DNA from 4 places in the Exiguobacterium sp. LL15 genome. Region 3 is predicted to be linked to each of the others. Evidence: predicted binding sites of a transcription regulator. Region 3 holds the regulator's gene; each other region holds the start of a gene.
The links. The regulator Rex, encoded in region 3, represses fermentation and respiration genes when NADH is low (regulators of the CRP and FNR family bind a similar motif). The targets are predictions, from matches to a motif close to TTGTGAAATATTTCACAA.
Positions count from the first base shown of each region.

Region 1: NOM72_RS14880 (formate/nitrite transporter family protein) is a predicted target of Rex. The motif match lies at 2,225-2,242, and genes of this name have one in related genera.
Region 2: adhE (bifunctional acetaldehyde-CoA/alcohol dehydrogenase) is a predicted target of Rex. The motif match lies at 5,836-5,853, and genes of this name have one in related genera.
Region 4: NOM72_RS03860 (cytochrome ubiquinol oxidase subunit I) is a predicted target of Rex. The motif match lies at 2,331-2,348, and genes of this name have one in related genera.

Region 1 is NZ_JANFNX010000004.1:112,230-119,664, forward strand. It holds gene NOM72_RS14870 (aminopeptidase) at 1-813, opposite strand, end outside; gene NOM72_RS14875 (YkvA family protein) at 912-1,331, shown strand; gene NOM72_RS14880 (formate/nitrite transporter family protein) at 1,368-2,204, opposite strand; gene NOM72_RS14885 (hypothetical protein) at 2,388-2,999, opposite strand; gene NOM72_RS14890 (YitT family protein) at 3,127-3,993, shown strand; gene NOM72_RS14895 (CHASE3 domain-containing protein) at 4,185-4,823, shown strand; gene NOM72_RS14900 (ArsR/SmtB family transcription factor) at 5,196-5,564, opposite strand; gene NOM72_RS14905 (hypothetical protein) at 5,621-6,064, opposite strand; gene thiE (thiamine phosphate synthase) at 6,088-6,714, opposite strand; gene thiM (hydroxyethylthiazole kinase) at 6,704-7,435, opposite strand, start outside.
Region 2 is NZ_JANFNX010000001.1:1,628,123-1,635,557, reverse strand. It holds gene NOM72_RS08580 (amino acid permease) at 199-1,569, opposite strand; gene NOM72_RS08575 (hypothetical protein) at 1,733-2,617, opposite strand; gene uptA (undecaprenyl phosphate transporter UptA) at 2,676-3,269, opposite strand; gene NOM72_RS08565 (Na+/H+ antiporter family protein) at 3,393-4,712, opposite strand; gene NOM72_RS08560 (beta-class carbonic anhydrase) at 5,051-5,602, opposite strand; gene adhE (bifunctional acetaldehyde-CoA/alcohol dehydrogenase) at 5,939-7,435, shown strand, end outside.
Region 3 is NZ_JANFNX010000001.1:4,809-12,243, forward strand. It holds gene NOM72_RS00040 (winged helix-turn-helix transcriptional regulator) at 1-189, opposite strand, end outside; gene NOM72_RS00045 (DoxX family protein) at 373-771, shown strand; gene NOM72_RS00050 (flavin reductase family protein) at 791-1,384, shown strand; gene NOM72_RS00055 (hypothetical protein) at 1,504-1,944, opposite strand; gene NOM72_RS00060 (ATP-binding cassette domain-containing protein) at 1,926-3,827, opposite strand; gene NOM72_RS00065 (redox-sensing transcriptional repressor Rex) at 3,995-4,654, shown strand; gene NOM72_RS00070 (twin-arginine translocase TatA/TatE family subunit) at 4,654-4,854, shown strand; gene tatC (twin-arginine translocase subunit TatC) at 4,862-5,641, shown strand; tRNA gene NOM72_RS00080 (tRNA-Ala) at 5,746-5,821, shown strand; gene NOM72_RS00085 (S8 family serine peptidase) at 6,042-7,435, shown strand, end outside.
Region 4 is NZ_JANFNX010000001.1:789,533-796,967, reverse strand. It holds gene NOM72_RS03865 (cytochrome d ubiquinol oxidase subunit II) at 1-802, opposite strand, end outside; gene NOM72_RS03860 (cytochrome ubiquinol oxidase subunit I) at 815-2,212, opposite strand; gene NOM72_RS03855 (N-acetyldiaminopimelate deacetylase) at 2,447-3,559, opposite strand; gene NOM72_RS03850 (transcriptional regulator CcpC) at 3,543-4,433, opposite strand; gene NOM72_RS03845 (disulfide bond formation protein B) at 4,499-4,894, shown strand; gene NOM72_RS03840 (FAD-dependent oxidoreductase) at 4,944-6,215, opposite strand; gene nadE (ammonia-dependent NAD(+) synthetase) at 6,331-7,149, opposite strand; gene NOM72_RS03830 (BsuPI-related putative proteinase inhibitor) at 7,183-7,435, opposite strand, start outside.

The sequences.
Region 1 (7,435 bases), on a different contig from region 3:
CCCACTATAGCTAAGCGGTTTTGTGCTCGAGACGTGTCCGTTGACTCCTGTCTTTTTCGGTAACGTGAACACTTCTTCTGTCGGCAGATTCGCGATGAAATCAACACCATCTGCATTCGGACCACCGCCACCTAACCAAACATGACGTTCTGGTAATTCGATTGATAATTCTGTTCCTGGAGCTGTGTAGTGCAATGTTTTGTATTTCTTCTCTGTCAGGAATTTTGCTTTTGAACGCAGATTATGATCATGATCCGCCCATGCAGCGACCGGATCCGCTTGATCGGCACGTGTAGCCTTTAAAATAGCTGACCAAAGCTCTTCAACAGCATTCTCTGAATCAGGGAATACTTTCTTCGCCCAGCTTTCAGAAGGTGCTGCTACGACACACCAGCTGACATTGTCACTCATGACGAACTTCCGCCAATTAGCAAGAGCGACACCGGCTGCTTTATTCGCACGTGCGATTCGGCTCGAGTCCACGCCATTCAATAAATCCGGATCTTCACTGACGACCGATAAGAACGCTGTCTTTTCTTCTGCCAGTTGGTCGTAACGTGCTTTTAACCAATCCGGGAACGTATCAAACGACTCTTCCGGTGCATCGAAATAACGGATTTTCGTCATCTCATCATCTGACCATTGTACATATACTTGCGTAGCTCCTACTTCGTAGGCGACACGCGTGATTTCACGAACGAGCGGCAAATTTTCGATTCCTGCACGCACCTCGAGTTGTTGTCCTGGTTGTAGATTAATTCCCGTACGCACGGCTAAAGACGCGTATTGTTGTAATTCTGCTTGTGTCGGCATTATGTAATCCCCTTTCTTGTATCTTTATTTTCACGAAATAGTTGCAATTTTGCAAGAAATAAGGCGAAACTAGAAAGAGAAGAGAAGGAGGCATCACCATGGAATTCACACCCGGCGATTTTAAATCGGCTTATACGTATTTTCACCGACAGGCACTCGACCTCGTTGGTGATGAAAAAGCACAGCAAGAATTGTTAGTTCGAGCAGAAATCGGACTTGCGCACTTGACGCAAGATATCGCGTCTACAGAAAGCTCGGACATCGAACGCGAGGCAGAACTCGTCCTTTATTTTCAATTAAAACAACTGCTTGAAATGCTTCGTGCTCTCTATCAGAAAAAATTCGAAATGCATGCGGAGCAGGAACAATTGTTATTGACGGCCGTTCTGTACTTTACGTCTCCTGTTGACGCCTTACCGGACGATAACGTCCTCGGGCTCTTCGATGATGCACAAATCGTCGAGACGATTTACGAAGAACTGGCTGCAGACGTCGATCGCTTTCAACATATGGAATGAATGAAAAAAGCAGCTGTCGCGACAGCTGCTTTTTGATTATGCATTTTGTTTCGAAGCAATATGAACAGGTGTCGTGGATTGACGTGATTCATCTACTTCTAATTTTTCTTTATTCAGCCACGTATAGATCATTCCCATGAAGACTGCTCCACCAATGATGTTTCCAGCTAAAGCTGGCAACAGGTTATGCATCGCTCCGGCAAATGTGATCGTATCCGGATGTGGTACGACTAACGCAATGGAGAACAAGGCCATATTGGCGATGACGTGATCAAATCCAGATGCGAAGAAGACTGCGACCAGTACCATCATCATCATGATCTGCGCCAACTCATTCTTCATGTTCTTTGGAATGAAAATCGCTAAACAGACCATCCAGTTACAGAAGATAGCTCGTGTGAAGATTTCCCACGTCGTATGGTGGATCTTCGTTTCTGAGACAGAAAATAACCAGTTGTTCATACCAAGCTCTTGGATGATTCCTGTTTGAGAAAAGAGTAGCGCAAATGCTAATCCTCCAAGTCCATTTCCAATCAGACAGATCAACCAGACCTTCATCGTATCCATCTTCGTCGTATAGCCGCGCATCGTCGCCGTCGTGAAATACATCGTATTTCCTGTGAACAGCTCTGCCCCACCGTAAACGATCAGGACGAGTGCCACTCCGAAGGTCAGTCCACCAACAAGTGTCGCAACAGGTGACTCCGCCATATATAGACCGTTAATTGCTTTTAAGGTAAAAATAATTGCAAATCCAATGAAAATCCCTGCTAGCATGGCACGAACTAAGTACTCGAGAGGACGCATTTGTAGCATGCGCGTCGACTTGATTGCTTTATTCCGTAATCCTTCTAATGCTTCTACCTCGTTCATCGTAGAAACCTCTCTTTCTTTTGTTCAATACTTCACAATGTTTGTTCATTTATTATCATACTTCCATCTTAAAAGATGTTCAAGTATTGAATAGACCTGTTTTATCGTTTTTATAAAAGAACGAGATGTAAACGATAACATTGTGTCGAGATTGTGAAAAATGCCTTTTCTTGCTTTATACAACTAATTAGTTTGAATTCGTAGTCGTGATGCGAAGCGTTCAAAGAACGTGTTTCGCCTTGATGCATCGAGCACATAACCATCAATGACGACCCGATTAAAGCGTCTAGAAGAGGAAGTAGCTCGTTCAATATCGGTCGGAGTGTAGGCGTCGAATGTTTTTCGGTCCATCGTAAAATCTGCACCTGAATACGGATCCGTGTAGTGAATTTCGAGATCGGTCAAATCAGGAATCGTTGAAAATAAAACAAGCGTATGATGCATCAGCACTTTAGATAACCGAGCTTTCAAAAAATCCTGATTCACTTGTAGTGTCCCAGTATCGGTACCAATCCAGGCTTGTCGCTCTTTTCCTGTAACCTCATAAACAAGCCGCAACGATTCCCCTTCGACATCTACCTGTTTTAATTCTGATGAGAACGGAAGTTGTTCGGCTAATTGACGAACCGCTACCGTATTCATCATCGAAGCACCCACTTGTCTCGCTACGAGATCTCCATCATGCCAAATAGACGTTCGATTTTCTTCATCCGATGGTTGAAAAATGCGAATACCAATTAGTATTACTAAACAAATACAACCAATAAGCAAGAACGGTTTTTTCATTTTCATCACCTTCCTAAAAAAACGTACCCTTTTTCATCTTTTTTCATAAGAAGGGTTGAAATTTTATGCATATGGGCGTACTCTTGCAGGCAGATACTCACAGAAGGAGGAGCATGAGGTCACTCATCATATTGCCATGACTACAACACACCCACAGAAAAAGAGAGTTGAAAAAATTAGTTTTTTAATCATCGGTACATTGCTTTATTCCCTTTACATCAGTTTACTACTATCTCCAAATGATATCGGATCAGGCGGTATCATGGGGATCACACTCATCATCCAAGAGCTCTTCCACACGCCAATCGGTTTAACGCAATTGCTTTTAAACATCCCACTCTTCCTTTTAGGTTTTCGTTTTCTGCGTAAACGGTTCATGTTCTTATCCGGCATCATCGTCGTTGCTTCCTCTTTTTTAATCGACTGGATTCCGACTCAAATTGTTCCGGAATCTTTAAATGATCCGCTCGTCGCCTCCATCTTTGCCGGTCTAGTCTCTGGACTTGCGATGGCATTGATCTTCTTCGGTGGTGCTTCAACTGGAGGGCTTGATATTCTTGGAAAGTTTTTCTTCGCTCGTTTTCATAACTGGCCACTTCCTCGCATATTTCTGATGCAAGATCTTGTCATCTACATCCTTGTTTGGTGGGTGTTTGACTTAAAACACGTTATGTACGCGCTCATCATGAGCTTCGTTCGCGCCAAAGCCCTTCAGACGGTTTACAGTTTCTATTCTGCTTCTAAGCAATGTATCATCATTTGTGAGAAAGCAGATGAAATCAATGAAGTCATTACAAAAGAACTCGGTCGTGGTGTCACGATTCTCGATGCACGTGGAGGATATTCCAACCGAACGAAAAAAATGGTCTATGTCGTCGTTCAAAATAATGAAATCGTCCGTTTGCAAGAGATCGTCTCTTCCGTTGAGCCAAATGCATTCGTTACATTCTCAGAAATTCATACGGTTTTCGGAAACTATAAGGAACATTCCTATTCGTTTTAACCAAGCGCAGCCAAGCTGCGCTTTTTCTTCTACATAAAACAGCTTCTCGGATTGCACTAGCTTTCCTGCTTTTTTATTCAGAATACTGACTTCTTACTTTCCTATCCCTATTCAAAAAATAGACAGGCTTCACTTTTCTTGTAATAGTAGTTAAGCTAATGACATGTCTTTTTATTTAAAGGAATGATTGCATGCACTCACTATGGCGTCAGCGTGTTCTGCTGATTCTTTTGATCAGTTTATTTGCCTCTATACCAATCATTTATGCCTTATCTGGTTATCGGACAATTGCGGCGATGACAGCGCAGATGAAGGATCATGATATACCGTTAATTAATCAAGTCGATCAGTTGGTTGAACATAATCGAGATCGAGCAAACGCAGTCCGCGGCCTCTTATTGTACGAAGATAATCGTTATATTGAACAATATTATTTTTCGACTTCGAAAATTCATGACTTACGTAATAGTCTGAATCAATCTTCGACTACTCCAGGAACAATTAAAGATCTTCTTCGTCGCAACAATGTCTGGGAGTCAGAAATCGAACGGGTTTTCGTCGTATATGAACGCCAAAGTCCAGCAGCAGCAAAACGTCTCGCCAGACAATCGACTCAAACGACTCAGACGATCCTTGAAGACTTATCACGTGTAAAAGATGATTTATATCGAACGCTTCAGGCAAAATTACAACAATCGGATGCGTTAATTGCTACATATAAATGGATGTGCCTCGGCCTGTCAATTCTGTCCTTTTTGATGATTAGTGCAACGATTTTTTTCTTCCATCGCTTCGTTCCTGCCATATCAGAGAAATCAGCACAAGAATAAACAAAAAGGAGCTGACTCAAAAGTCAGTCTTTACAAAGGTAAGGGTGGCAGATCATCATTCTGCCACCCTTATCTCGTAACAAAAAGAATGACGCGTCACACACGCCACTTCTACAGGAACAAGCGCGATTTTGCGCTATCAGAGACGAACGAGACCCGCTTTTCTGCTGGAATGAAGCAAGAAAGCCAGCTTGTGTCTCGCCTGAGGAAAGGGTCTGAAAAGATGAGTTATTCTTTTTTCGAGTCAGCCTCTTCAGATTATAGAGGCGTCATCTTGATTGACAGGACGAGGTCGATGCTTGTCCTAGGAAAACGATCCGAGATGAACAAAAAAAGCGCAGCAATAGCTACGCTTTTCGTTATTCTAAAGAATCATTCACGTACTGCTTTTCCCTCATGCACATGTTCCATAGCCATATGCACAAGCGATGAGACATGATGATCATCCAGGGAATAATAGACGACTTTGCCTTCTTTTCGGAACTTGACGAGTCCTTGTTTCAACAAAGACCGAAGATGGTGAGACGCCGTCGCAATCGAACAGTCGACAGAGGCTGAGACATCACAAACGCATAGTTCTTCTTCAATCGTCAACGCATAAACGATTCGCAGTCGTGTCGCATCCGAAAGAATCTTAAATAGCTTTCCGATTTCAAGTGTTGGGATCGTATCCACGACTTGTCCGATTTCAGACGCACGTTGTTCGTCAATCGCAATCGTTTCACAACGGGGAATATCCATGTCCATCACCTCGTTTTTACCTATATTGCACCATGGGAAAACAGAACATTGCAAGTTTAGCGCATGCGCCTACGAATGAGCCAAAATACGAACCATCCTCCAACATAATCTCCGATATCCCAGACGATTCGATTTTGATCGACAGCGCGTACGCCGATATCAATGATTTTCGTACTCTCTAATCGGTTCGAATAGCGCTGTCGTAGCCGAGTCGGAATCGGTAGACGAAGAAGTACCCGGTAATAGATGTCTAAATGAGTATGTCCCCAAATTTCCGTCGCAATCGAGCTCGTTTTAATATACAACGGACGTTTGTAGCGTCTTTCATACTTTTCTTTCAATAAAAGGGCCATCTCATAAGATATACGATTAGGACGCGGAAATAAGACTTTTCCTAGATGGTAGATCCCCTGATTATCGACTCGAATGATTTGTGGTTCTAACCGATATCGAATCCAATAGCCGCGAAAACGGATCGTCTGCCATTTCAATACAATCACCTCTGAACGGATTATACCCTGTTCTAAAGTGATTGATGCCATTCTCGCACAGCATCTGTCATTTGCTGCGCAGCGAGTTGCCGATCTTCTTTAGCGAAAATTTCTGAAATGACGGCGTACCCTTCTAGCGGGATGGGAAGGGTGGAGACATTTGTTGCTGTGATTCCACCAATACCGATTAGAGGTAATCGTACGGCTTCCCGAATCGCCTGAAGCATCGTATGCGACATGGAATCAGCGTCCGCTTTGGATGACGTCGCAAATAGAGATCCCACGCCTAAATAAGAGGCTCCGTCTCGTTCTGCTTCAATCGCTTGTGCAACAGTGGCTACCGACATACCAATTACAGCATCTGGTAAAAGGCGACGTGCTGCGGTTAAAGGAATGTCTTCTTGTCCGATATGCAAACCAGCTCCGACGAGTAACGCGATATCGATCCGGTCATTGATGATCAAAGGAATGTCGTGTCGATCCGTCAGTCTCTTCAACCGAACTGCCTGATCGTAGAATTCCTTTCCTTGTGCGGTTTTTTCTCGTAGTTGCACGATCGTCGCACCACCTAAAACAGCTTCCTCAACGACCGTCTCGATCGCGACGCCAGGATGGTACCGACGATCCGTCACTGCATAGATGGAGTAATCAATTGACACGTTCTGTCACCTCCACCAGTTCTTGCTCCGTCATGAGGCTGATCGCATTGAACAATTCTCGTTTAAAATCACCAAGACCTTGCGCAGAGGCTGCTTGTTCTCCTGCTTTTCCCATGACGAATGTTCCGTGAACAGCCGCCTCAAACGCCGTATATCCTGCGCCGAGGAAGCTCGCAATCAAGGAAGCCGTCATACAGCCCGTACCCGTGATGTCTCCTAGACGAGGTGTTCCTACATGTAATTCCATTTCGCGCGTTCCATCCGTGATATAGTCGTTCGGACCTGTCACGACGAGGACAGATTTGTGTTTGCGAGCGAATGCACGAATACTTTCTCGATCCATCATTGCATCTCCCGCAGCATCGACTCCCTTAGTTCGTCCGTCTTCCCCAAGTAACGTCTTGATTTCAGAAGTATTTCCTTTGATGACCGTACATCCGAGATCAATGAGTTCTTTAGAAAAGGCAGTACGTAATGTCGTTGCCCCTGCTCCAACTGGATCAAGAACGATCGGGACATTCAAACGTCCCGCTTCACCGGCTGCAAGTCGTTGAGCTGCTTGCATGTCTGCATCGATCGTACCAATGTTTAAGACAAGGGCTTGCGCGAGTCTAACCATTTCTTCTACTTCGCGAATATCTTCCGCCATGACGGGTGATGCTCCAACAGCGAGTGTGACGTTTGCGCAGTCATTGATCGTCACCGTGTTCGTCAGATGGTG
Region 2 (7,435 bases), 1.6 Mb from region 3:
TTCTGATAATTTATCTATTTATTAGAAAAATAGTAGATGAAATACGGCTTTATGTACTGAAATCAAGAATGATACGATGTCCTAAGGGTATAAGCGTTCGTGAAAGATTATTTATCATGAACAATATGCAATGTCAATATAAAAAACATAGACACAAAAAAACTCCTCTCATGCGGCCATGAGAGGAGAGACAGACGTTTATTTTTCGATTTTCGGTACTTTTACGATGTAATAGACCGTACTTAAGATCAAGAAAGCGACTCCGATTAAGATCGAGACGCGTGTCTCATCGTTGAACAACATCCCGACGAGCACTGTCAACAGCGCGACGATCGACAGATAGTTCGTCACCGGCGCACCGGGCATCTTGAACGGATGTGAGGCTGTCCGTTCACTTTCGAGTTTACGATACCGGATATGACTGATTAAAATCGCGAACCACGGTACCATCCCTGGTAGTACCGAAGCACTGTAGACATACACGAAGATGTTCGTATCCTTCCCGAGAACGAGTGGCAAGGTGATATCAAGAATGACACCGAAGAAAATCCCAATTGAAATCGCGAAGACCGTGTAGAATGGAATGCCGCGTTTGTTGACCTTTAAGAAGAAGGACGGTACTTGTCCTTTTTCAGCCAATGCATAGATCATCCGGCTTGCGCTGAAGATCCCGGAGTTACAACCGGATAAAGCGGCCGTGATGACGACGAAGTTGATGATACCGGCAGCAATCGTGACACCGACCTTGGCGAATGTCGCAACGAACGGACTGCCGAGATCCGACAACTCATTCCATGGATACACCGTGACGATGATGAAGATAGATCCGACGTAGAAAATCAAAATTCGCCAGACGACACCATTGATTGCCTTCGTGATGTTCTTTTCTGGATCTTTCGTTTCTCCAGCTGTCACGCCGATCAACTCGACACCGATGTAAGAGGCGAAGACGATCGAGAGCGCAAAGAAGAAGCCGGTGAAACCATTCGTGAAGAAGCCACCGTTCGCCCAAAGATTCGAGAAGCCGACTGGGTTTCCGTCATTCCCTAGACCAAAGAAGATGATGCCGAATCCGGCGACGATCATCAGAAGAATCGTTATTACCTTGATTGAGGCGAACCAAAATTCGAGCTCACCGAACATCTTGACGGAAGCAAGGTTCGCGAGCGTCAAGAGAATGATGACGACGACGCCTGGAATCCAAGTCGGTAGCTCCGGCCACCAAAAGCGCAAGTATGTCCCGACAGCGATGACTTCACTCATCCCGACGACGACCCAGTTGAAGATATTACTGCTTGCTGTCAAGAAACCAGCTGCTGGATGGATATAGTCGTTTGCAAACTTTGCGTACGAACCACTGTGAGGATGGGTGTAGACCATCTCACCAAGTGCCCGCATGATGAAAAAGATAAAGACTCCTGCTAGCATGTACGCGAGTAAGACGGATGGTCCCGTCCAAGCAATCGTACTTGATGCTCCAAGGAAAAGACCGACCCCGATCGTTCCTCCGAGTGCAATCATTTGTACCTGTCGTGCTGTTAAATCTCGTTTCAAATTCGAACTCATCATTTCCCCCATAAAAATTCTGTGACGTCATAATGTTCAGACAATTTGTCCGAATAACTATAATGCTGAGTATACTATCCTCAGATAGAACTCGCTAGTCTTTTTGAAAATTTGGGTTAGAGGTTTTCAAAAGTAAAAAGATTATGAAACAACTGTGTAATGGCTTTCATTTGCCTGCTAAGAGAGAGACAAGTCGCTGACCGAGTTTCCCGAAATATAGGTGTTCCGAGGTCGCTAGTACGATCAAGTCATTACGCATTGTAAGGTCACCTGACAGGGTATTTCCCTGTTCTGTCATGAATCGAATCGAACGAACACTTTCAAAGAACGTACCTTTCCGTTCGAGTAAATGTGCTTCATCAGAGTTTGCGGCAAGCAGAAAATCGTCGTACCGAGCGAACTGAGAAAAGGCGATTGTAGGTGCCTCACAGACGAGATCTTCCTCTTGGTCGATACGAATGAAACGGTAATCAGAGTAGTAGAAGAACCAGACTTCTTTTGATGAACAGACGTTTAAGGCGTAACAATCATCAATCGGGTATTGACGGTTTTTATATTGTACTTCGCCCGTATCGTCAAAAGCGACGAGACCAAAGGCACCATTTGAACTGGTTACGGCGTCAGCATAGATACCTTCGTCAAAATAACTGACCCAAATCCACCCTCGTTCATCGATTTGCATGTTTTGAATCCCATCATCTAAACAAAATTGATTGACTAGATTTCCCTGAACATCATAAATAAAGGCATTCGGCAACCACGTTCCGTCTACGTCATCATCGCAACGGGAAGCGACGAGTAACAAACGTCCATCCGGAAATCGATCGACGAGCGAAAAATCAATTTCGCTTTTTTTAACGATCGTCGTCTTACGCCAATCATCCTTCAATTGATGAATGGAAAGGACGTGTTCATTGCGTGCTTCGTCGAGGGTTTCTTCGACGATTAAAATATGTCCGTCGACGGTGATCCCGGTCGCGACAGGATGACCCGCCCGATAGGATGCAGTCAAACGACGTAACGGAAAATGAGCAAGTGGGGATGTGAGCATGGCAGGACCTCCTGTTTGTTTAAAAAAACAGTCCGTCGTCAGACAGACTGCTAGTTGTTCAAACCGTTCGTTGACGGCGTTTGTAGATGACATAGAAGATGATCAAGACGACGGCAGCGATTAGGACACCGTTCGTGTACGGTGCAGCCACTTCCTTGATCGAGCGCCAGTTCGTTCCGAGCGTTTCACCAAGATACAGGAACAAGATCGACCACGGAATGATCGCAAGCACCGTATAAAGAGAAAACTTCGTTTGATCCATCTTGGCAAGACCTGCCGGAATCGAGATGGCATGACGGACGACCGGGATGAAACGGGCTCCAAAGATGACGCCTTGTCCGTACTTTAAGAACCAACGCTCGGCTAGATCGAGATGATGTTCTGAAATCAAAACATACTTCCCGTATTTCAGGATAAGGGGACGACCGCCGTAGCGAGCGAACCAATATAAGAATAATTGCGAGAATAATCCACCGATGACGGCAGCGACGATGGCGAGCGGCCAGCCGATCGTTCCTTGAGAAATCATGAATCCACCATAAGAGAGGACGATTTCACTCGGTATGATTTCAATCATCAACCCGAGGGCGATGCCGAAATATCCGAGATCGGCAAGCGAAAGTAAAATCTGGTTGACGACTTGAGATAACACGTTAGACAACTCCTTTGTATCAGTTCATTCCTTTATTTTAGAGAACCGACGACGAAATGAAAAGGAAAAAAACGGAGACAATTCAAAAGACGGATTCGCGATGACAGCGAATCCGTCTTGTTTTTATAATACGACCGCAGCGATCGTACCGAAGATGAGTAATGGAATGTTGTAATGTAGGAACGTCGGAATGACGGTCTCCCGCATGTGATCGTGCTGACCATCGGCATTCAGACCACTCGTTGGTCCGAGTGTCGAGTCAGATGCTGGGCTACCCGCGTCACCAAGGGCACCCGCAGTACCAATGATTGCAATCGTCGCTTCTAAGCTGAATCCGTATTGGATGCAAAGTGGAACGAAGATCGCGGCGATGATCGGAACCGTCGAGAAGCTCGAACCGATTCCCATCGTGACGAGAAGTCCGATCAAGAGCATGATGAATGCAGCAACGAGTTGAGAGTCGCCCATCAACGCTTTCGAGTTTTCGACGAGCGGTTCGATATCGCCCGTCTTACGCAAGACGCTCGAGAAACCGTTCGCTGAAATCATGACGAAACCGATGAAAGACATCATGCGCATCCCACGTGTGATGACGTCATCCGCTTCACTGAAACGAACGAGACGAAGCAAGAGGAAAAGGATCAAACCAGTCGTCGCAGCTAAAATCATCGATTCCGTTTGCAACTGGACGATCAATGTCGCGATGACGACGACACCACTTAAAGCAAGCTTCGTTTTCGTGATGACCGGAATTTCATAATCTTCCGGTGCGATATCTCGAATCTCATACGTTCGTTCTTTACGATACGTGTACAGACCGATCAAGAGACCAACGACCATTCCGAGGGCTGGAATCGCCATCGCCTCGATGACGGAGGCTCCAGTCGTATCCAATCCGTTCGCTTCCAAATTCTTCAGTAGTATCTGATTGAGGTAGATATCCCCGAACCCGACTGGTAAGAACATATAAGGTGTAATGAGACCGAACGTCATGATGATCGCTATCCGGCGTCGATCGATCTTAAGCTGAGAAAAGAGACCGAGCAACGGCGGAATGATGATTGGAATGAATGCGATGTGGATCGGCAACACGTTTTGTGAACTGATCGCAAGCAAGAGAATCGCGAACAAGATGAATCCTTTTAATTTTTTGACGGAAGTGGCACTTGCGTTACCACGCGAACGCGCAATCAAAGAGTGAGCAAGTGCATCCGGTAAACCTGTTTTCGAGAGGGCGACGGCAAATGCACCGAGCATCGCGTAGCTAAGGGCGATTTCTGCTCCGTCACCAAGACCACCGGAGAATGCTTTTGTCGTCGCAGTCAGGTCAAGACCACCGACGAGACCACCAGCAAACGAACTGATGACCATCGCGAGCACGATGTGGACGCGGAAGATCGCTAAAATAAATAGTAAAAAGACGGCAAACAATACGGCGTTTATCATTCAGTAAAACCACACTTTCTTTTGTTATCACTGTACTATACTAAAGTATCTTACAGCCATGTTGGAATGCTGTCAAGAGTAAAAGTCTGACCTCGTAATCGAAAGATGAATGATACGCTTTTTAGCTCTCCACAAGAAGTTACATTCTGTTATACCCCGAAGCATGAAGTGAGAAGCGTTTTGATCACTGAAAATGACTCATACGAAAAACGTGCCATCCTTCTCCGTTACGAGAAAATATGGCACGTTATCTTTAAATTAAGACGGAGTAGAATATCCGAGTCTATTTGCGTTTCTTCTATAGAGAGTGATCAGCAATCGACGACAGAGAGTGATCAGCAATCGACGACGTCGAGCTTACCAGTACCCGGATCGATGACGAGTCCGTGGACGTTCGTTCCTGGCGGTAGTAATGGATGGTTCTTCACGAGGCTGACCGAGTGAGCGACGCTTTCTTGAACTGACGTGAAACCACGCAACCATTGATTCAAATCAACGCCAGATACTTCGAGCGTGTGAAGAATCTGTTGGTCGATGCCCCGATCCTTCATCTCGTTGATCATGTGGTTAGGATCAATCGTGCTCATGCCGCAGTCGTGGTGACCGATGACGACGACTTCTTCAGCACCAAGAGCATACAACGCGACGAGAATCGAGCGCATGACGGAACCGAATGGGTGCGATAGGATAGCACCGGCATTTTTGATGATCTTCGCATCCCCGTTCTTAAGACCAAGTGCGTGTGGGAGGAGTTCCGTCAAGCGGGCATCCATACACGTCAGGATGACGACCTTTTTGTCTGGGAACTTATCCGAGACGAACTGTTCATACTGTTTTTCGGCGACGAATCGCTCGTTGAAGGCTAGCATTTCCTGTACAACTGACATTCAAGTGTCCTCCTTTAGTGGTAGCTCTTAATATGTACCCCATATCAGAATACAAGATGATGAAACGGCTATCAAGTCAGGAAAATGCGAGGTGTGACAAATCGCACACATCCATGTACATGAAGCAAAACGATGAAAAAGAAGATTTCACAACAGTTGTAAACGCTATCAAAGGTGTGAGGGAATTCACAGGATGGTCATGCACAAAACAGGAAAAAGGGGTTATGATTGATTTGTGAAGGAAAGCACAAACTATTGAAAAACAGCTTGGCATTCCTGACATAATGGTTGGCAAATCAAACTCAGATTCGTTCCACGACAGGGAGGAAACCACTCATGGCTGTGAAAGAAAAAACAAAATCGACGGCAACGCCGGTCGAACAAGCGGTTGGACAAATCGTTGAAAAAGGGCAACGTGCATTACAAGAATTACTGACATTCGATCAAGAAAAAATCGACACGATCGTCCGGGATATGGCACTTGCTGGACTTGAACGGCACGTCGAACTCGCTCGTCTCGCGGCAGAAGAGACGGGACGCGGTGTCTTTGAAGATAAGATGATTAAAAATATGTTTGCGACAGAATACATCTACAACAGTCTACGTCATGAAAAAACAGTCGGGATTTTAGAAGAGGATGTCCAAAACGGCATCACCTATATCGCTGAACCCGTCGGTGTCGTCTGTGGTGTCACACCGGTCACGAACCCGACATCAACGACGATGTTCAAAGCATTGATTGCGATCAAGACGCGCAACCCGATCGTCTTCGCGTTCCATCCATCGGCACAACGGTGTTCCGTCGAAGCAGCGAAAACACTCCGCGACGCAGCCATCAAAGCAGGGGCACCGAAAGACTGTATTCAATGGGTGGAAGAACCATCACTTGAAGCAACGAAAGTCTTGATGAACCATGAAAAAATCGCCATGGTCCTTGCGACAGGTGGGGCAGGAATGGTCAAATCAGCGTATTCAACAGGTAAACCGGCACTCGGTGTTGGACCAGGGAACGTTCCGTGTTATATCGAACAGTCTGCGAAAGTCAAACGGGCAGTCAGCGATCTTGTTCTTTCAAAAACGTTTGATAACGGGATGATTTGTGCGTCTGAGCAAGCTGTCATCGTCGACCAAGAGATTTATGCGACGGTTCGTGCGGAAATGGAAGCACTCGGTTGTTACTTCTGTACACCGGAAGAAAAACAACGCCTCGAATCACTCGTCATCAAAACCGATACATGTGCCGTCAACGCGGACATCGTCGGGAAACCTGCGACATGGATTGCAGAAAAAGCCGGAATCGATGTTCCGGAAACAACGGTCATGCTCGTCGCAGAACTCGAGCACGTCGGAGCGGCAGAACCATTGTCTCATGAAAAACTCAGTCCCGTCCTCGGTGCGTACCGCGTCGCATCAACTGAAGAAGCGTTCACGATTGCAGAACAGATGCTTGAAATCGGCGGTCTCGGTCATACAGCCGTCATTCATACGACGAACGATGACTTGATGACAGCGTTCGGACTCCGCATGAAAGCCTGCCGGATCCTTGTCAACAGCCCATCTGCTCATGGCGGAATCGGTGATCTGTACAACGAGTTGACACCATCACTGACACTCGGTTGCGGATCATACGGGAAAAACTCTGTTTCTGAAAACGTGACAGCGAAACACTTACTCAACGTCAAAAAGGTGGCGAGACGACGCGTGAACATGCAATGGTTCAAGGTCCCTGAAAAAATCTACTTCGAAAAGAACTCCGTTCAGTACTTGCGGTCGATGACTGACGTCTCACGTGTCATGATTGTCACTGATCCAACGATGGTACAGTTCGGGTAT
Region 3 (7,435 bases):
TTCGAGCTCCTTCATACGTTCCGTGAGCATACGACCTGATAATTCGGGAATGGCATCTTGAATCTCATTGAAACGACATGTCTTCGTCAACAAGTGACGTAAGATCAGACCCGTCCATTTCTTACCTAAGATTTCAAAGGCATGTTCGACTTTGGGACAAAGAGCCGGTTGGATTGCGACTTCTTCCATCAGCACTCATCCTTTCTATAGTTGTAGTATACCCGCTTCTGCTAAAAAAATCGAATCATTTTACTTAATGTAACAAAAAGAACTAAAACAAATCTATTTACTTTTAGTAAGTGATAAGATATAGTCTGTTTATCGAGTTACTTAAAGTAACTAAAATACATTAGGTAAAAGGAGAAGAGAGCAATGATGGATACAGGACTTTTAATCATTCGTTTAATCATCGGCTTAACATTCGCTGCACACGGGACACAAAAATTATTTGGTTGGTTCGGTGGACACGGAATCGCTGGAACAGGCGGTTGGTTCGAATCAATCGGCATGAAGCCAGGGAAGGCACTCGCGATTACAGCAGGTCTTGCTGAATTGATCGGCGGCTTGTTGTTTGCAGGAGGCGTATTCCTCTGGATTGCAGCGCTCCTCATCATCGGATCGATGCTTGTTGCGATCGTTAAAGTACACGGTGCAAATGGTTACTGGGTGACGCAGAACGGGTACGAATACAACATGGCATTGATCGTCATCGCGCTTGGTGTAGCGATGATCGGTGCTGGAGACTATTCACTCGCTGCACTCATCGGGTGAAGAAAAAGGTGGGTCATTCATGAAGTTTGAGGCATCAACGCTTAGCGCAAAAGACAATTATAAATTACTGATCGGAAGCATCATTCCGCGTCCGATTGCTTTCGTGACAACGCAAGGAGAAGACGGGACGGTCAACGCTGCACCGTTTTCCTTCTTTACGGTCGCTTCAAGCAGTCCGCCGCAACTGGTGATCGCCGTACAACGGACGGATCAGGGGCAGAAGGATACGGCACGTAACATCTTAGCGAAACAAAGTTATGTCATCCATATCGTCAGCGAAGAGATCGTCGACGCAGTCAATGAGACAGCAGCGCCACTTGCTTACGGTGAAAGTGAGCTTAAGCGGACGGACTTAACACTCGTCGATAGTGACGCAATCGAAGTACCCGGAATCGCGGAAGCGAAAATTCGCTTCGAGATGCGCTTGACGCAACACGTCGAGCTAGAAGGTGCCGATCTTCTAATCGGGGAAGTGCTGCGCTATCACGTTGCAGATGAACTCGTCGAGTCGTTCCGAATTGACGCGGCAGGCTTGAAGGCTGTCGCTCGTTTAGCAGGGAATGATTATGCGACGATCGGGAAGACGTTTACGATTGCCCGACCGACGAAATGATCGAAGTGTGAATGCCTGACTCATCGTATGATTCGTTTTGATTCAAACAAAAAGGAGTGGAGAGACCGGTCTAACTACCGGAATCTCCACTCCTTTTTTCATGTCGTTCATCTGATTCATCAAGGCTGCGGATCGATTTCGTTTGAAGAGGCTTCAAGTCCATGACGTTTACTGTACTGATAGCCATCGAGCAAATAAAAGACGATTGCGAGTGCCCATATTCCGACGCAGCTGATCAAGAAAGCGCTGATTGGAGAGACACTACCGTAATACGATAAGATCAACGGATCATTGAGTTCGACGAATAGCTGTATCGTCAGGAGCGTACAGCATAATCCCGAGAGTAAACTGATGAAGAGCCCACTCCATGTCTGGATGACGAGACCGATCATGCAGGAAATCAAGAGGAACAAAGGAAGTGCAGCATTGAAGGCATCTGGACGAATAAAGACGGATACATAATCGGCATATAACGGTACGAAATAGAGAACACCGGATAGTAATCCTAAGATGAGATTGATGAAAAAGCTCTTCGTCCGCATCAGTGTTGGTTCTCCCATCGTTCCATTAATTCGAGCAAATCGACATCAATCTGATCACGTTCTGCCGAAAGTGCCGTTGCTTTCGGAATGTCATTGAAGACTTCCGGTTCGCAAAGCAACTGTTCGATCTCCGCTGAACGCTGTTCGAGCCGCTCAATGTCTTGTTCGAGTTGTTCGATTTGCTGACGGCGCTTGCGCTCTTCCTTCTGCGCTTCTTTATCGATCGTCTTCGATGCCGTGACTTTTGCTGCTTTTGCTTCCTCGGCTTCAAGACGAGCGATTTCTTCTTGCTCCGCCTTCTTCTCCGTGTAGTACGAATAATCACCGAGGTACTCTGTCACGCCGGCTTCACTCATCTCGATGACGCGGGTCGCGATCCGGTCGATGAAGTAACGGTCGTGAGAGACGAATAGTAGCGTTCCTTCATAGTCGACGAGCGCATTTTCGAGGACCATCTTCGAATCTAGATCCAAGTGGTTCGTCGGCTCATCGAGGACGAGGACGTTCGTCTTCCGGAGTTTCAGTTTCGCAAGCGCGAGACGTCCGCGTTCGCCACCAGATAACTCATGGACGATTTTGAAGACATCGTCACCGCTGAACAGGAATTGCCCGAGGACAGACCGGACTTCTTGTTCACGCATCAAGGGCCATTCGTTCCAAATCTCATCGATGACGCGGTTCCGGTCATTGAGTTCTGCCTGCTCTTGATCGTAATATCCGATCGAGACGCCAGTTCCGAAACGGAAATCACCGAAGAGGGGGCGTAAGCGACCGACGAGGACTTTTAAGAGCGTCGACTTTCCGATGCCGTTCGGTCCGACGAGTGCCAGTGATTCACCGCGTTGCAAGCGGAACGTGATGTCTTTTGAGACAGCTTCTTCGTAACCGATCGCCAGTTGATTGACTTGAAGAACGTCGTTCCCGCTCTGTTTTTCAATCGGGAAGGAAAGGACCGTGCTACGCTCATCGCCATCTGGTCGGTCGAGTCGGTCGACCTTCTCGAGTCGCTTCCGGACACTTTGGGCACGTTTTGTCGTCGTCGCCCGAGCGATGTTGCGTTGAATGAAGTCCTGCATCTTCGCGATCTCTTCTTGTTGCTGTTCGAACTGTTTCATTTCTTGATCGTACAATGCCGCTTTTTGTTCCAAGTACTTCGTGTAGTTACCGGTGAATTTACGGCAGACATTGCGTGACAGCTCATAGACGACATTGACGACTTGGTCAAGGAAGTACCGGTCGTGCGAGACGATTAGGACGGCGCCACGATAACCACCGAGGTAACTTTCGAGCCAAGCAAGCGTATCGATATCGAGGTGGTTGGTTGGCTCATCGAGAATGAGGAGCTCTGGTGCTTGCAGGAGCATCTTCGCTAAGGCGAGACGTGTCCGTTGACCACCGGATAACGTTTGGATCCGGCGCGAATAATCGTCCGGATAAAAGCGCATGCCGTGCAGGACGGAGCGGATATTCGCTTCGAACTGATAACCACCCGCTTCTGAGAAGTCGTGTTGCGCTTGATCGTACGTCTTTAGGAGACGATCGTACGCGACCGGATCGTTCAAGATATGCTCCATGCCCATTTCGATTTCCATCCGGCGTAGTGTTCGTTCTTGTTCCTGCAAATGTTCAAAGACGGTCAGCATCTCGTTCCAGATCGTCTCGTTCGATTCAAGACCACTGTCCTGCGCGAGATAACCGATTTTGACATCTTTACCTTTCATGATGTCACCCGAGTCATGACTGAGTTCGCCAGCAATGATTTTGAGCAAGGTCGATTTACCGGCACCATTTCGTCCGACGAGCGCAATCCGGTCGCGCTCTTGTACTTCCAATTTGATATTTTCTAAAATCGGCTCAACGCCGAATGATTTCGAGAGTTGGTTGACTTGTAAGAGTATCATTTCCATCCATCCTTCCACCCTTTAGTCTATCACGAACAAAAGCGCGAGGTCCTGCGGAATATATTATTTGTGACTCTATGTGAAGTGGTTTACAATCAAGAAGAGTAGAAAGCTTTTTGCAAAGATTTGGGTGCCACGATGGATGTGGCCGAAGGGGGAACTGCAGGATGAATGGACCAGACACAAAAATTCCACAAGCGACAGCAAAACGGTTGCCGCTATATTATCGCTTCATCCAAAGTTTATACAATTCAGGCAAGCTCCGCGTCTCTTCTGCTGAGTTAAGCGAGGCGGTGAAGGTTGATTCAGCAACGATTCGTCGCGATTTTTCCTACTTTGGGGCATTAGGGAAGAAGGGGTATGGATATAACGTTCAACATCTCTTAACGTTTTTCCGCAAAACCTTGAATCAAGATGAGGTGACGAATGTTGCCTTAATCGGGGTCGGTCATCTCGGAACAGCGTTTGCAAATTATAACTTTTTAAAGAATAATAGTACTCGGATAGTCGTTGCGTTTGATGCGGACGAAGAGAAGGTCGGAACAACGACGCATGACGTTCCAATCTATCATGTTTCGGACATGAAAGAACAAATCGAAGCGAATCAGGTCGATGTTGCCATCTTGACGGTTCCATCCCAGTTCGCGCAGTCAGTAGCGGATGAGTTAGTCGAGTATGGTGTGACGGGCATCCTGAACTTTACGCCCGCGCGGTTGAACGTGCCAGCGAGCGTCCGGGTCCATCACATCGATTTATCGATCGAGTTGCAGTCGTTAGTTTATTTCATGAAGCATTATTCGCAATCAGCTGAAGGAGTGAAATCATAATGGAAAACCTTATCCCGTCAACTATAGCATTCATCGGACCAGGTAGCTTAGCACTAATCGGTGTCGTCGCATTAATCATCTTCGGACCGAAGAAGTTACCTGAACTTGGTCGTGCTGCGGGTCAGACATTGAAAGAGTTCAAGAGCGCAACGAACGGTATCATGGACGACGATAAAAAGGATGAACCGAAAGAGAAGTGATTGAATCATGGCGATTGATCAAGAACAAAGCGTGACGTCGCATCTGGACGAACTGCGTAAACGGATCGTCTGGTCGCTTATCATCGTCGTCGTCCTGTTCGCTGTTGCATTTCCGCTCGTCCGACCGCTCGTTCGCTTCTTGCAAGCGGACTTAAAAGAGCTCGGTATCGGTTTGAATGCCTTCAACGTCGCAGATCCTTTAATGTTGTATTTGAATCTTGCGTTCATCATCGCAATCGTGCTGGCATCGCCGTTCTGGATGTATCAACTCTGGGCATTCGTCCGCCCTGGTCTGTATGATAAGGAGCAAAAAGCGACATTGACGTATATTCCGGTCATCTTCTTTCTATTTTTGGCTGGTGTAGCCTTCTCATACTTTTGGTTGTTACCTTTCTTATTAAAAGTTTCGACTGAACTAGGGAAGGAACTCGGAATCGAACAAGTCATCGGAGTTGAGAACTACTTCAGTTTCTTAATCCGATTAACGATTCCGTTCGGTCTTCTTTTCCAATTGCCGGTCGTGACGATGTTTCTGACACGTCTTGGTCTCGTGACGCCAATTTTCATGCGAAAGAATCGGAAATATGCGTACTTTGCGCTGTTCGTCGTTGCGGCATTGATCGCACCGCCGGACGTGACGTCACACTTGATGATCTCGGTCCCATTGTTCGTTCTCTATGAAATCAGCATCTTGATTTCTGCGCGGACGTACAAAAAGGTCTTGGTCCTCGAGCAACAGGCAGAGCTTGAACGACAGGCGGATTTGATGCGTGAATTGAATAAATGAATCGTGAATTCCTTCCGATAATTTTGGAAGGGATTCTTTTTTATGAAAGCGTTATTTTTATATTGATAAAGCAGTTAGCGATGCGTATACTAAAGTTAATTCATGGGGGCTTAGCTCAGCTGGGAGAGCGTTTGGCTGGCAGCCAAAAGGTCGTCGGTTCGATCCCGATAGTCTCCACCATATTCGTACACTTCAAACTCTTGAGCATTCAAGAGTTTTTTGTTGTTTTCAAAATATGGAAATGCAATATAAAGTGTCAATAAAAACAAATAATTATATAAAACAGACAGAACTGAATTGTTTATTTCCATCTATTTCATTAAACTAAATATACAGAATTTTCGTTTAACTGTTTTGTTGGTAACATCATTATAGTTTTTTAGAAAAGGGGAAAAGAAGTATGAAGAAGGAAATCGCACTCTTGGCAGCTGTCTTGATGACATCTTCCAACTTGGTCAGTGCTCAAGGAGCACTGTCCTCGCAAGATAAGGCAAGCGGTCAAAAGCCGCACGCCCTCTCACTTAAGAAAACAGGACAGGAGAAGGTGTATAAGCAGTCTGACAAGGTCCGTGTCGTCATCGAGATGGAGCAGAAGCCGGCGATTCAAATTGCGCAGGCACAAAACAAGCGGTATAGCACATTGAGCAATGCCGAAAAAGAGTCGATTAAAGATCGCCTCGTAAGTGTCCAAAAATCAGTCAAGTCAGCGATCGCTAAAAAATCGATTCCCGTTACATATAAGGAAAGCTTCACGACCGTCATTAACGGATTCAGTGGTGAAGTCAAGTTCGGCGACATCGAAGACATCAAACAACTCGACGGAGTCAAGAGCGTACATATCGCCCATGAATACGCGCGACCGAAAGCCGATAAAGGTGCAAAACCAGATATGTTATATAGCAAAGATATGGTTAATGCAAAAGAAACATGGCAGGACTACGGCTTCAAAGGGGAAGGGACAATTGTAGCGGTCATCGATACGGGGATTGATCCGTCGCATAAAGATATGGTGTTGAGCCCAGAGACGAAGATTGATTTGACTTCTTCGAAGGTCGAGAGTGCTAAAGAAACAAAAGGACTAAAAGGTAAGTATTTCACGGAAAAAGTTCCATACGGCTATAACTACGCTGATCACGATAGCGAAATCCGTGATTTAGGTGCAGGTGCATCGATGCACGGAATGCACGTAGCGGGTACGGTCGGTGCTAATGGAGACGAAGCGAACGGTGGTATCAAAGGGGTCGCACCGGAAACACAACTCCTCGCGATGAAAGTATTCGGAAATGATCCAGGCATGCCATCGACATTCAGTGATATCTACATCAAAGCGATTGATGATGCGATCGCCCTCGGAGCGGATGTCATCAACATGAGTCTCGGTTCGACGGCATCATTCGTCAACGCAGATGATCCAGAGCAACGGGCGATCGTCAACGCGATGAACAACGGGATCTTATGTGCGATCTCTGCTGGAAACTCGGCATTCACAGGACATGGTGCAGGCAATCCGTATACAGCGAATCCTGACATCGGTGTTGTAGGATCTCCAGGGTTGATCAGCCAAGCGCTACAAGTCGCATCGCTAGAGAATACGAAATTAACGCTTGAAGGTATGGCACTGACGATTGACGGACAGGATGCTGGGTATTTGGCGTACCAAAAACAGGACTCGCCGAATCCGATTAAGGTATTCAACAAGGAGAAGCAAGACGTCATTTATGTCGGCGATGGTCAAGCATCGAACTATCAAGGAAAAGATGTCAAAGGAAAAGTTGTCTTTGTTGTGCGTAACGG
Region 4 (7,435 bases), 780 kb from region 3:
GCATGACCGCGACGAAAGCAATTCCGTAATTCTTCTTCATGTAGACGAGTGTCACCGCAACGAGGAAGAAGATGAAACTAGCAGCGAACCACCACCAGTTCCCGTTTAAGATGTTCTCATAGTGCCATGCCGCTTGATTTTTCAATCCAAAGAAGACGAGTGCACAGACTAGAATCGTCGGACCACTCCAGAAGAGCGCCCACTTACGAATCAATGGCGTAGCCCCTTCATCCTTCGCTTTATCTGCATAGAACAAGAGGAACATCGCACTGATATAGAGGACGGATACGATAGCGAGTGCTACGACCGACCAAGAGTAAAAGTTCGTAAATAATTTTGTTCCTAAAAACTCAACCGTTTCATTCGTTTTACGAATGAATCCACCTTGACTGATCGTCAATGTCGTTGACATCGCCGCCGGAATCAATAGACCAGTTGCTCCATATAAGAACGTATAGAACATGCTGTCATTTGATCCATAATTGGCGAATGCATAGAAACTACCACGAATCGCAATCAATACGAGAACGATCGAGGCTGGCACGAGTAGTGCCGTACCGAAATAGTAAGCGGTATCCGGGAAGAACCCGACTAATCCGACGAAGAAGAATACGAAGAAGACATTCGTTACCTCCCACACTGGTGAGAGATAACGAAGAATCAATCGATTCGTTAAATGATCCCGCTTCGTATATTTTGAATAAAAGGCGTAAAATCCAGCACCGAAGTCAATTGAGGCAACGATGAGATATCCGTACAGGAAAGTCCAAAGGACCGTAATTCCTAGTGTTTGAACGTCCAAATCGTTCCCTCCTTACTTGTTATCATCCACGAACATAGCTTCCCCACGTGCGTGGTGGTTTTCAGCAAGTTCTTGAAGTTCTTTTCCAACCGGGTTTTTCTTGAACATCCGTAATAATACGACTGTACAAATCGTACCGAGCATCAAGTACAAGGCACTGAATAGAATCAACATCGGACCAACAGCAGTTGATGTCGTCGCCGCATCTGCTGTCCGCATGATGCCGTACAGTGTCCAAGGTTGACGACCAATTTCAGCATACATCCAACCTGCTTCAATTGAAATCATCGCCAGAGGTCCACCGATGAAGACACCTCTTAAAATCCATTTGTTATAAGGATTTAATTTTTTCAAACGGAATGCCAAGATGAACAAGGCAGAGATGGCAGCCAAATACATACCAATCGAAACCATGATATCGAAGAAATAGTGAACGATCAGCGGTGCTTGATCTTCTTTTGCGAACTCATTTAGACCAATGACTTCTGTATCTGGAGCTCCACCCGCAAGAATTGAGAGTGCATATGGGATTTTGACGGCACCCTTGATTTCATAACTGCCGTCTTCTTGCTGATCAAGTATCCCACCGAAGATCAACTCGGCTTCACTTGTCGTTTCAAAATGCCATTCAGCAGCTGCGAGTTTCTCTGGCTGGTATTTCGCCAAGTATTTCCCTGAGAAGTCCCCGACAAGTGCCGTCGAGAAGGCAAAAATCAATCCAGCCATGACCGTTAAGCGAAGTGCTTTTTTATGATACGCTGTTTCCGCTGCTGAGAGTGTTTTTTTGCGGAGTAAGTGGAACGCCGCGATTGCCGCCAAGATGAAGGCGACTGTTAAATAAGCCGATACGATGACGTGTGTTGCTTTTGTAGGTGTTGCTGTATTGAACATTGCTTTTAATGGTTCAATTTGCGTTAGCGTTCCGTTGACGATCTTAAATCCTTCTGGTGAGTTCATGAAAGAGTTGACCGTCGTAATGAAGAATGCTGATGCTGTCGCACCAATGACGACCGGAATCCCGATCAACCAGTGTAACCATGGGTTTTTGAACCGATCCCACGTGTACAGATAAATACCGAGGAAAATCGCTTCAAAGAAGAATGCGAATGTTTCCATAAATAGCGGTAGTGCGATCGTTTGACCAGCTACTTGCATGAGTGACGGCCAAAGTAGTGATAATTGCAATCCGATGGCCGTCCCTGTCACGACACCGACTGCGACGGTAACGACGTATCCACGCGTCCACCGTCTTGCTAATAAAATATAATCCGGATCTTTGCGTTTCAGACCGATGAATTCAGCTGCGAGTACCATGAGCGGTACCCCGACACCAATCGTCGCGAATATAATGTGAAACGCTAATGTGAGCCCTGTCAACAATCGACTGAGCAATACGGGATCATTGAACATGTATATAGCCCCCTCTTCCTAAAACATACTTCTCTATATGGTCTATAACCGTATCATAGAGAACATAACCCTTTATGTCTGTTTATAATGTTTGATGTAACAAATTGTTCACATGTGCACGTGATTTTTTTCACAAAATGTTCGAAAACTCCTATTCTTACATATATAAAAAGCTTTCCCATTCTTGATTTCGAAAGGGAAAGCTTAATGTCCTTTATTATTTCATAAAACTTTTTAAACATATTCTCGTAAATAATGATCGAGTAAATCAATCACAAATGGAATAGCGGATTCATCTGGATTCAAGGTTGGTTGATGAAGTCCAGATGTCGGATTGTCGACTCCAAGCCAAAACATCATCCCTGGAATTTCCTTCAACATGAATCCAAAGTCTTCTCCTGTCATTGCTGCATCACATTCAATGTAGTTCGCATTCATCTTGACGAATGATGAAAATTTATCAACGATGTGTCGGTCATTGACGACCTCGTAATAACGATTTCCGAATTGCAGATCAATCTTGACGCCAAAGGAAGCTTCGATTCCTCGAATGATGTCACGAACGCGTCGTTCCAGTTTTTCCATGTCTTCTCCATTGAGTGCGCGCATCGTACCGTCAAGAACTGCTCTACCGGCGATGACGTTTTCTCGAATCCCGGCATCGACCTTTCCGATCGTGATGACGCTACAGTTCATCGGATTGATTGATCGGCTGACGATTGTTTGCAATTGCATGATCAAGGCTGCTTGCGCGACGACCGTATCAATCGTCAAATGAGGAAAGGCCGCGTGACCACTTTGACCATAGATCGTGATATGGACTTCTCGAGCACTCGCGAACAAGACGCCGGGACGGCTTGCAATCGTACCGACTGGATACTCCGGTGCGACGTGAAGACCATACATCTCACTTGGACGATATTTTTCAAACAACGGACTTTTAATCATCGGTTCTGCCCCGCCCGGACCTTCTTCCGCTGGTTGGAATAAAAAGACGACATCATCCATGACCGGCAATTCAATGATTCGTTTCATCAACCCTAACGCAATCGACGTGTGCATATCGTGACCACAGGCATGCATGAAGCCTGGATGTTCCGAGCAAAATGGAAGACCTGTCGCTTCTTCAATCGGTAACCCATCAATGTCTGCCCGGTATCCAATCGTCCGATTTCCAGTCAATCCTTTCACTCGAACGAAAACTCCCGTTTCAAACGTATCATACGTGACACGATCTGGTGGATAAGCACGAATTTGTTCCAATATAAAAGCTTGCGTCTTAAATTCCTTGAACCCTGGTTCTGGTATTTTATGAAGCGCGCGCCGCATTTCAATGGCGTATTCCATCTGACTGACTTCCTCCTTCTTCTTTTACGATGTCCCAAAATGCTTGAACTTGTTTTAGTTCAAGCATCGATTCCGTAGACAAAATCCATGTATCTCGCTTTAATATCTTTCCGGACGATGTTTTTAACGGAAGCTGCATGACTTCATTTGATTGTTGGATCGTCGACTCGGGTAAAATCGCAAATCCAATTCCATGTAGAGCCATCTGCTTACATGTCTCGATTTGATCGACGACCAGCGTCCGCGATGGTGGACTTGCGAACCGATCTTGCCACCATTCTAAAATTTCTTGATAGTACGTTGAATCACTCTTGAACTGGATGAATGGTCGATCCGTCACGCGTAACTGTTCGATTGACGTCAACTCACTATCGACTAAATAGAGCGGATCCGAGAAAAGACGTTCTTTAACACCTTTCCAGTCCGGGTTTCCACGAATGATCCCGATATGAAAATGTTCCTCTAACATATGACGCATCATCTCACTGGACCATCCCGTGACGAGCTGAACACGGACATGCGGATAACGCTCAACGAATCGTTTCAAGACACGCGGGAGCCAGTATTGCCCCATGATGGAAGCGACGGCAATCCGAAGCGTTCCATAAACGGCACCCTCTTCTGCTGTCAATTCACTTTTTAACTCAAGTTCCTTTCGATTCATCTCTTTTGCGAGACCGATTACTTTTTCTCCTTGTGGTGTGATGCTTAACCCACGCGATGAACGAATGAATAATTTTGTTCCCCAGCGTCTTTCAATCGCAACGAGACGTTGACTAAGCGCAGGTTGCGAGACGAATAATCGTTCGGCAGCGCGCCTCATATTCAATTCTTCCGATAAGGTGATCAACATTTCCATTTCCGACACTTGCAATGTGAGATTCGACTCCTCATGATATAAGATGGCATTAGTTTAACACGTTAGAAAGGACGATACATATGACACGCTATCATTTTATGTTCATCATCTCAACGATTGCAACGCTTGGCAGTCTCTATTTCAGTGAAATTCGTGGATTCATCCCCTGCCCTCTCTGTTGGTGGCAACGACTATTCATGTATACGACTGCCTTTTATTTGCTCATCTCGCTATTCCGGTCGAAAACGATTGATCCACTCTTCGTCCGCCTGTATGTGCTTGCCGGCTTTGGTGTCGCCTTGTACCACGTCATTCTTGAGCGCTTACCCGATGGCGAAGCGTTATGTACAAGCGGCTGTCTCATCAAGTGGGTCAACTATTTTGGTTTCTTGACGATTCCGATGATGAGTCTCATTGCCTTTACATTACTCTTGATTCTAGCGTTCTATCCAGCACGTTCGAACAATGAAGCATAAGATACAAAAAAGAGAAGTCGATTCGACTTCTCTTTTTTGTCGTTTGATATCACGCCCATCGATTGAAGACGCTGACGGCGCTTGAGAACGCAAGCTCTGAGAGCTGTCCCGTACCTTCACACCAGTCCCCGACGAAAGCGACACCTGCATGATCCGGAATATGAGTCGCAAGCGGCGCTTGCCCCATTTTCCATTTGATTTCTTGTACGACTGCTCGTTTGATCGTTCGTTCTGCGACGATACGTTGTCGCCAATCTGCAAAATGAACATCAAGCATCTGTTCGATTCCTGTTCGGACATGTCCAATATAATCAGGATCCTCAAGTCGATCGTGTTCAAGATAGGCGATTGCTTGAAGGACTTGACCATCCTTCGGTGCAAGACTTGCATCATAATGTGATAAATCCGTGATGAACGCTCGATGCGAACGGTCGTAGATGTATGAATACGGTGTTTGGATATACGGATGAAGTCCAAGATCATACACGAATACTTCTACCGGTTCATGGCTCGCGTACGGTGTAACAAATCGTTGAATGGCAGTTGGGGTTGCTATTTTTAAGATTTCACGCGGTGGTACGGCAAAGATGATCCGTTCGACGTTCCATTCTTGTTTCTTTCGATCACGTACTAAGAATCCTGTCTTAGTCGATTCGACTGCTGTTATTTTTGTTTTTTTCAGGATCTCTCCACGGTTTTCTAGGATGATCCGTTCCAACTCCTGAACTAACCCTTGCCATCCACCTTCGATGTATGAGACAGGCTTGCGCGTCCGAAAAAGTTTTTGATAATACTCGAAATAGACGTCTGACGGAATTTTTTCGGGTTCTGCCGTAAAAAAGTTCGTTGATGCCAAATCAAGCATCAACTGTGCCACTTGTTCATCGACTCGTTCTGTTTTTAACCATTGCCCGATTGATTGTTGCGGATCCCCTCGTTCGACTCGTAAAATCGTTTTAATGATTTCCCATGTGAAACGTACTTTGTTCGTTCCTTCGATGACTTCTGTTTTCAATAATCCCCAGGCATTCGCAGGAATTGCCGTCAAATGACCTGAAAACTCATATTTCGCACGACTTGCTGAGAAATCCAGCCACGTCACTTCGATACCGAGCTGTTTCGTTAATTTGCGAAGAATCGATTGATCGCGTCCATAAATCGCATGAGCACCGTAATTAAACGTAAATCCTTTTACGGTTTGAGAGGTGGCACGTCCTCCAAGTAATCCCGCATCCCAGAGCGTGACCGGCGTTCCTTGTTTTGCGAATAATGCCGCTGCCGTCAAGCCGGATAACCCTCCACCTATGATACCAATCGTCATACTCCCGCCTCCTCAATCGTCATTTCTTTTCTTTTCCCATAACGATTGAAGAAGAATCGAAGAACATGAAAAAAGGCGCGATTTCAATCTTGAAATCACGCCTCCTTATTTTGGATTATGCTTTCCACCATTCATCGAGTGGTGAGACCGGCATATGATGCTTGTGTCCAACACGTTTATACTGCGTCTCTAACTTTTCTTGACTTGCTTCTGAAATCGTCTTTCCTTCCAAGTAGTCATCGATTTCTTCATATGTCATACCAAGTGCCACTTCGTCTGGTAGTGCCGGACGATTTTCCTCAAGGTCTGCTGTCGGAACTTTTTCAATCAAGACTTCTGGTGCGTTCAAGTAACGTAACAGTTGTTTCCCTTGCCGTTTATTCAGTCCTGTCAATGGCGTCAAATCACATGCACCATCACCGTGTTTCGTGTAGAATCCCGTCACGAATTCAGCTGCATGATCCGTTCCAACGACTAAACAGCCATAATGAGCAGCTAAATCATATTGGCTTTTCATTCGCTCCCGCGCTTTCGTATTTCCTTTACTAAAGTCGGAAAGTTCTGCACCTGTCGCTTCTTTGAACGCCTGCATCGATGCTTCAACTGCTGGTTTAATGTTCACACGAAGCGAATGATCCGGTTGAATGAACGTCAAGGCTGTCTGTGCGTCTGCTTCATCTTGTTGTTCCCCGTAAGGCAAGCGGACCGCATAAAATGCGACATCTTTCCCCTCTTCTTTTCGCAACTCTTCAACTGCCAGTTGGCACAGACGACCTGCGAGCGAAGAATCTTGTCCCCCTGAGATGCCCAATACGAATCCTTTTGCTCCTGTATGGTTGAGATACGCTTTCAAGAAGGCTACCCGCTCGTTTACTTCTTGTGCTGGGTCAATGACAGGCTTTACTCCTGTTACTTGGATGATTTCTTTTTGCATGAATCGCTTCACTCCTTCACATTGTGTTGATCGTCATTTTGAATCAATCATTTGTTGATCCGTCGTTTGTTTTGCACTTGCTCCCTTGAATTGACGGATTGTCGATACGCGAACTTCCTTGCTATCACCTAAAGAGGAGATTGGTAATTCAACCGTATACTGTTTCGTTTCATGTTTCGTGAACGTATCTTTTTCAATCGCTTGCGTGAATACTTGCTCTTTCTCAAAATCATACGTTACGTGTTGTTGCGCATCAATCAATTGAGCCTGAAAACGTTGTGAGGAA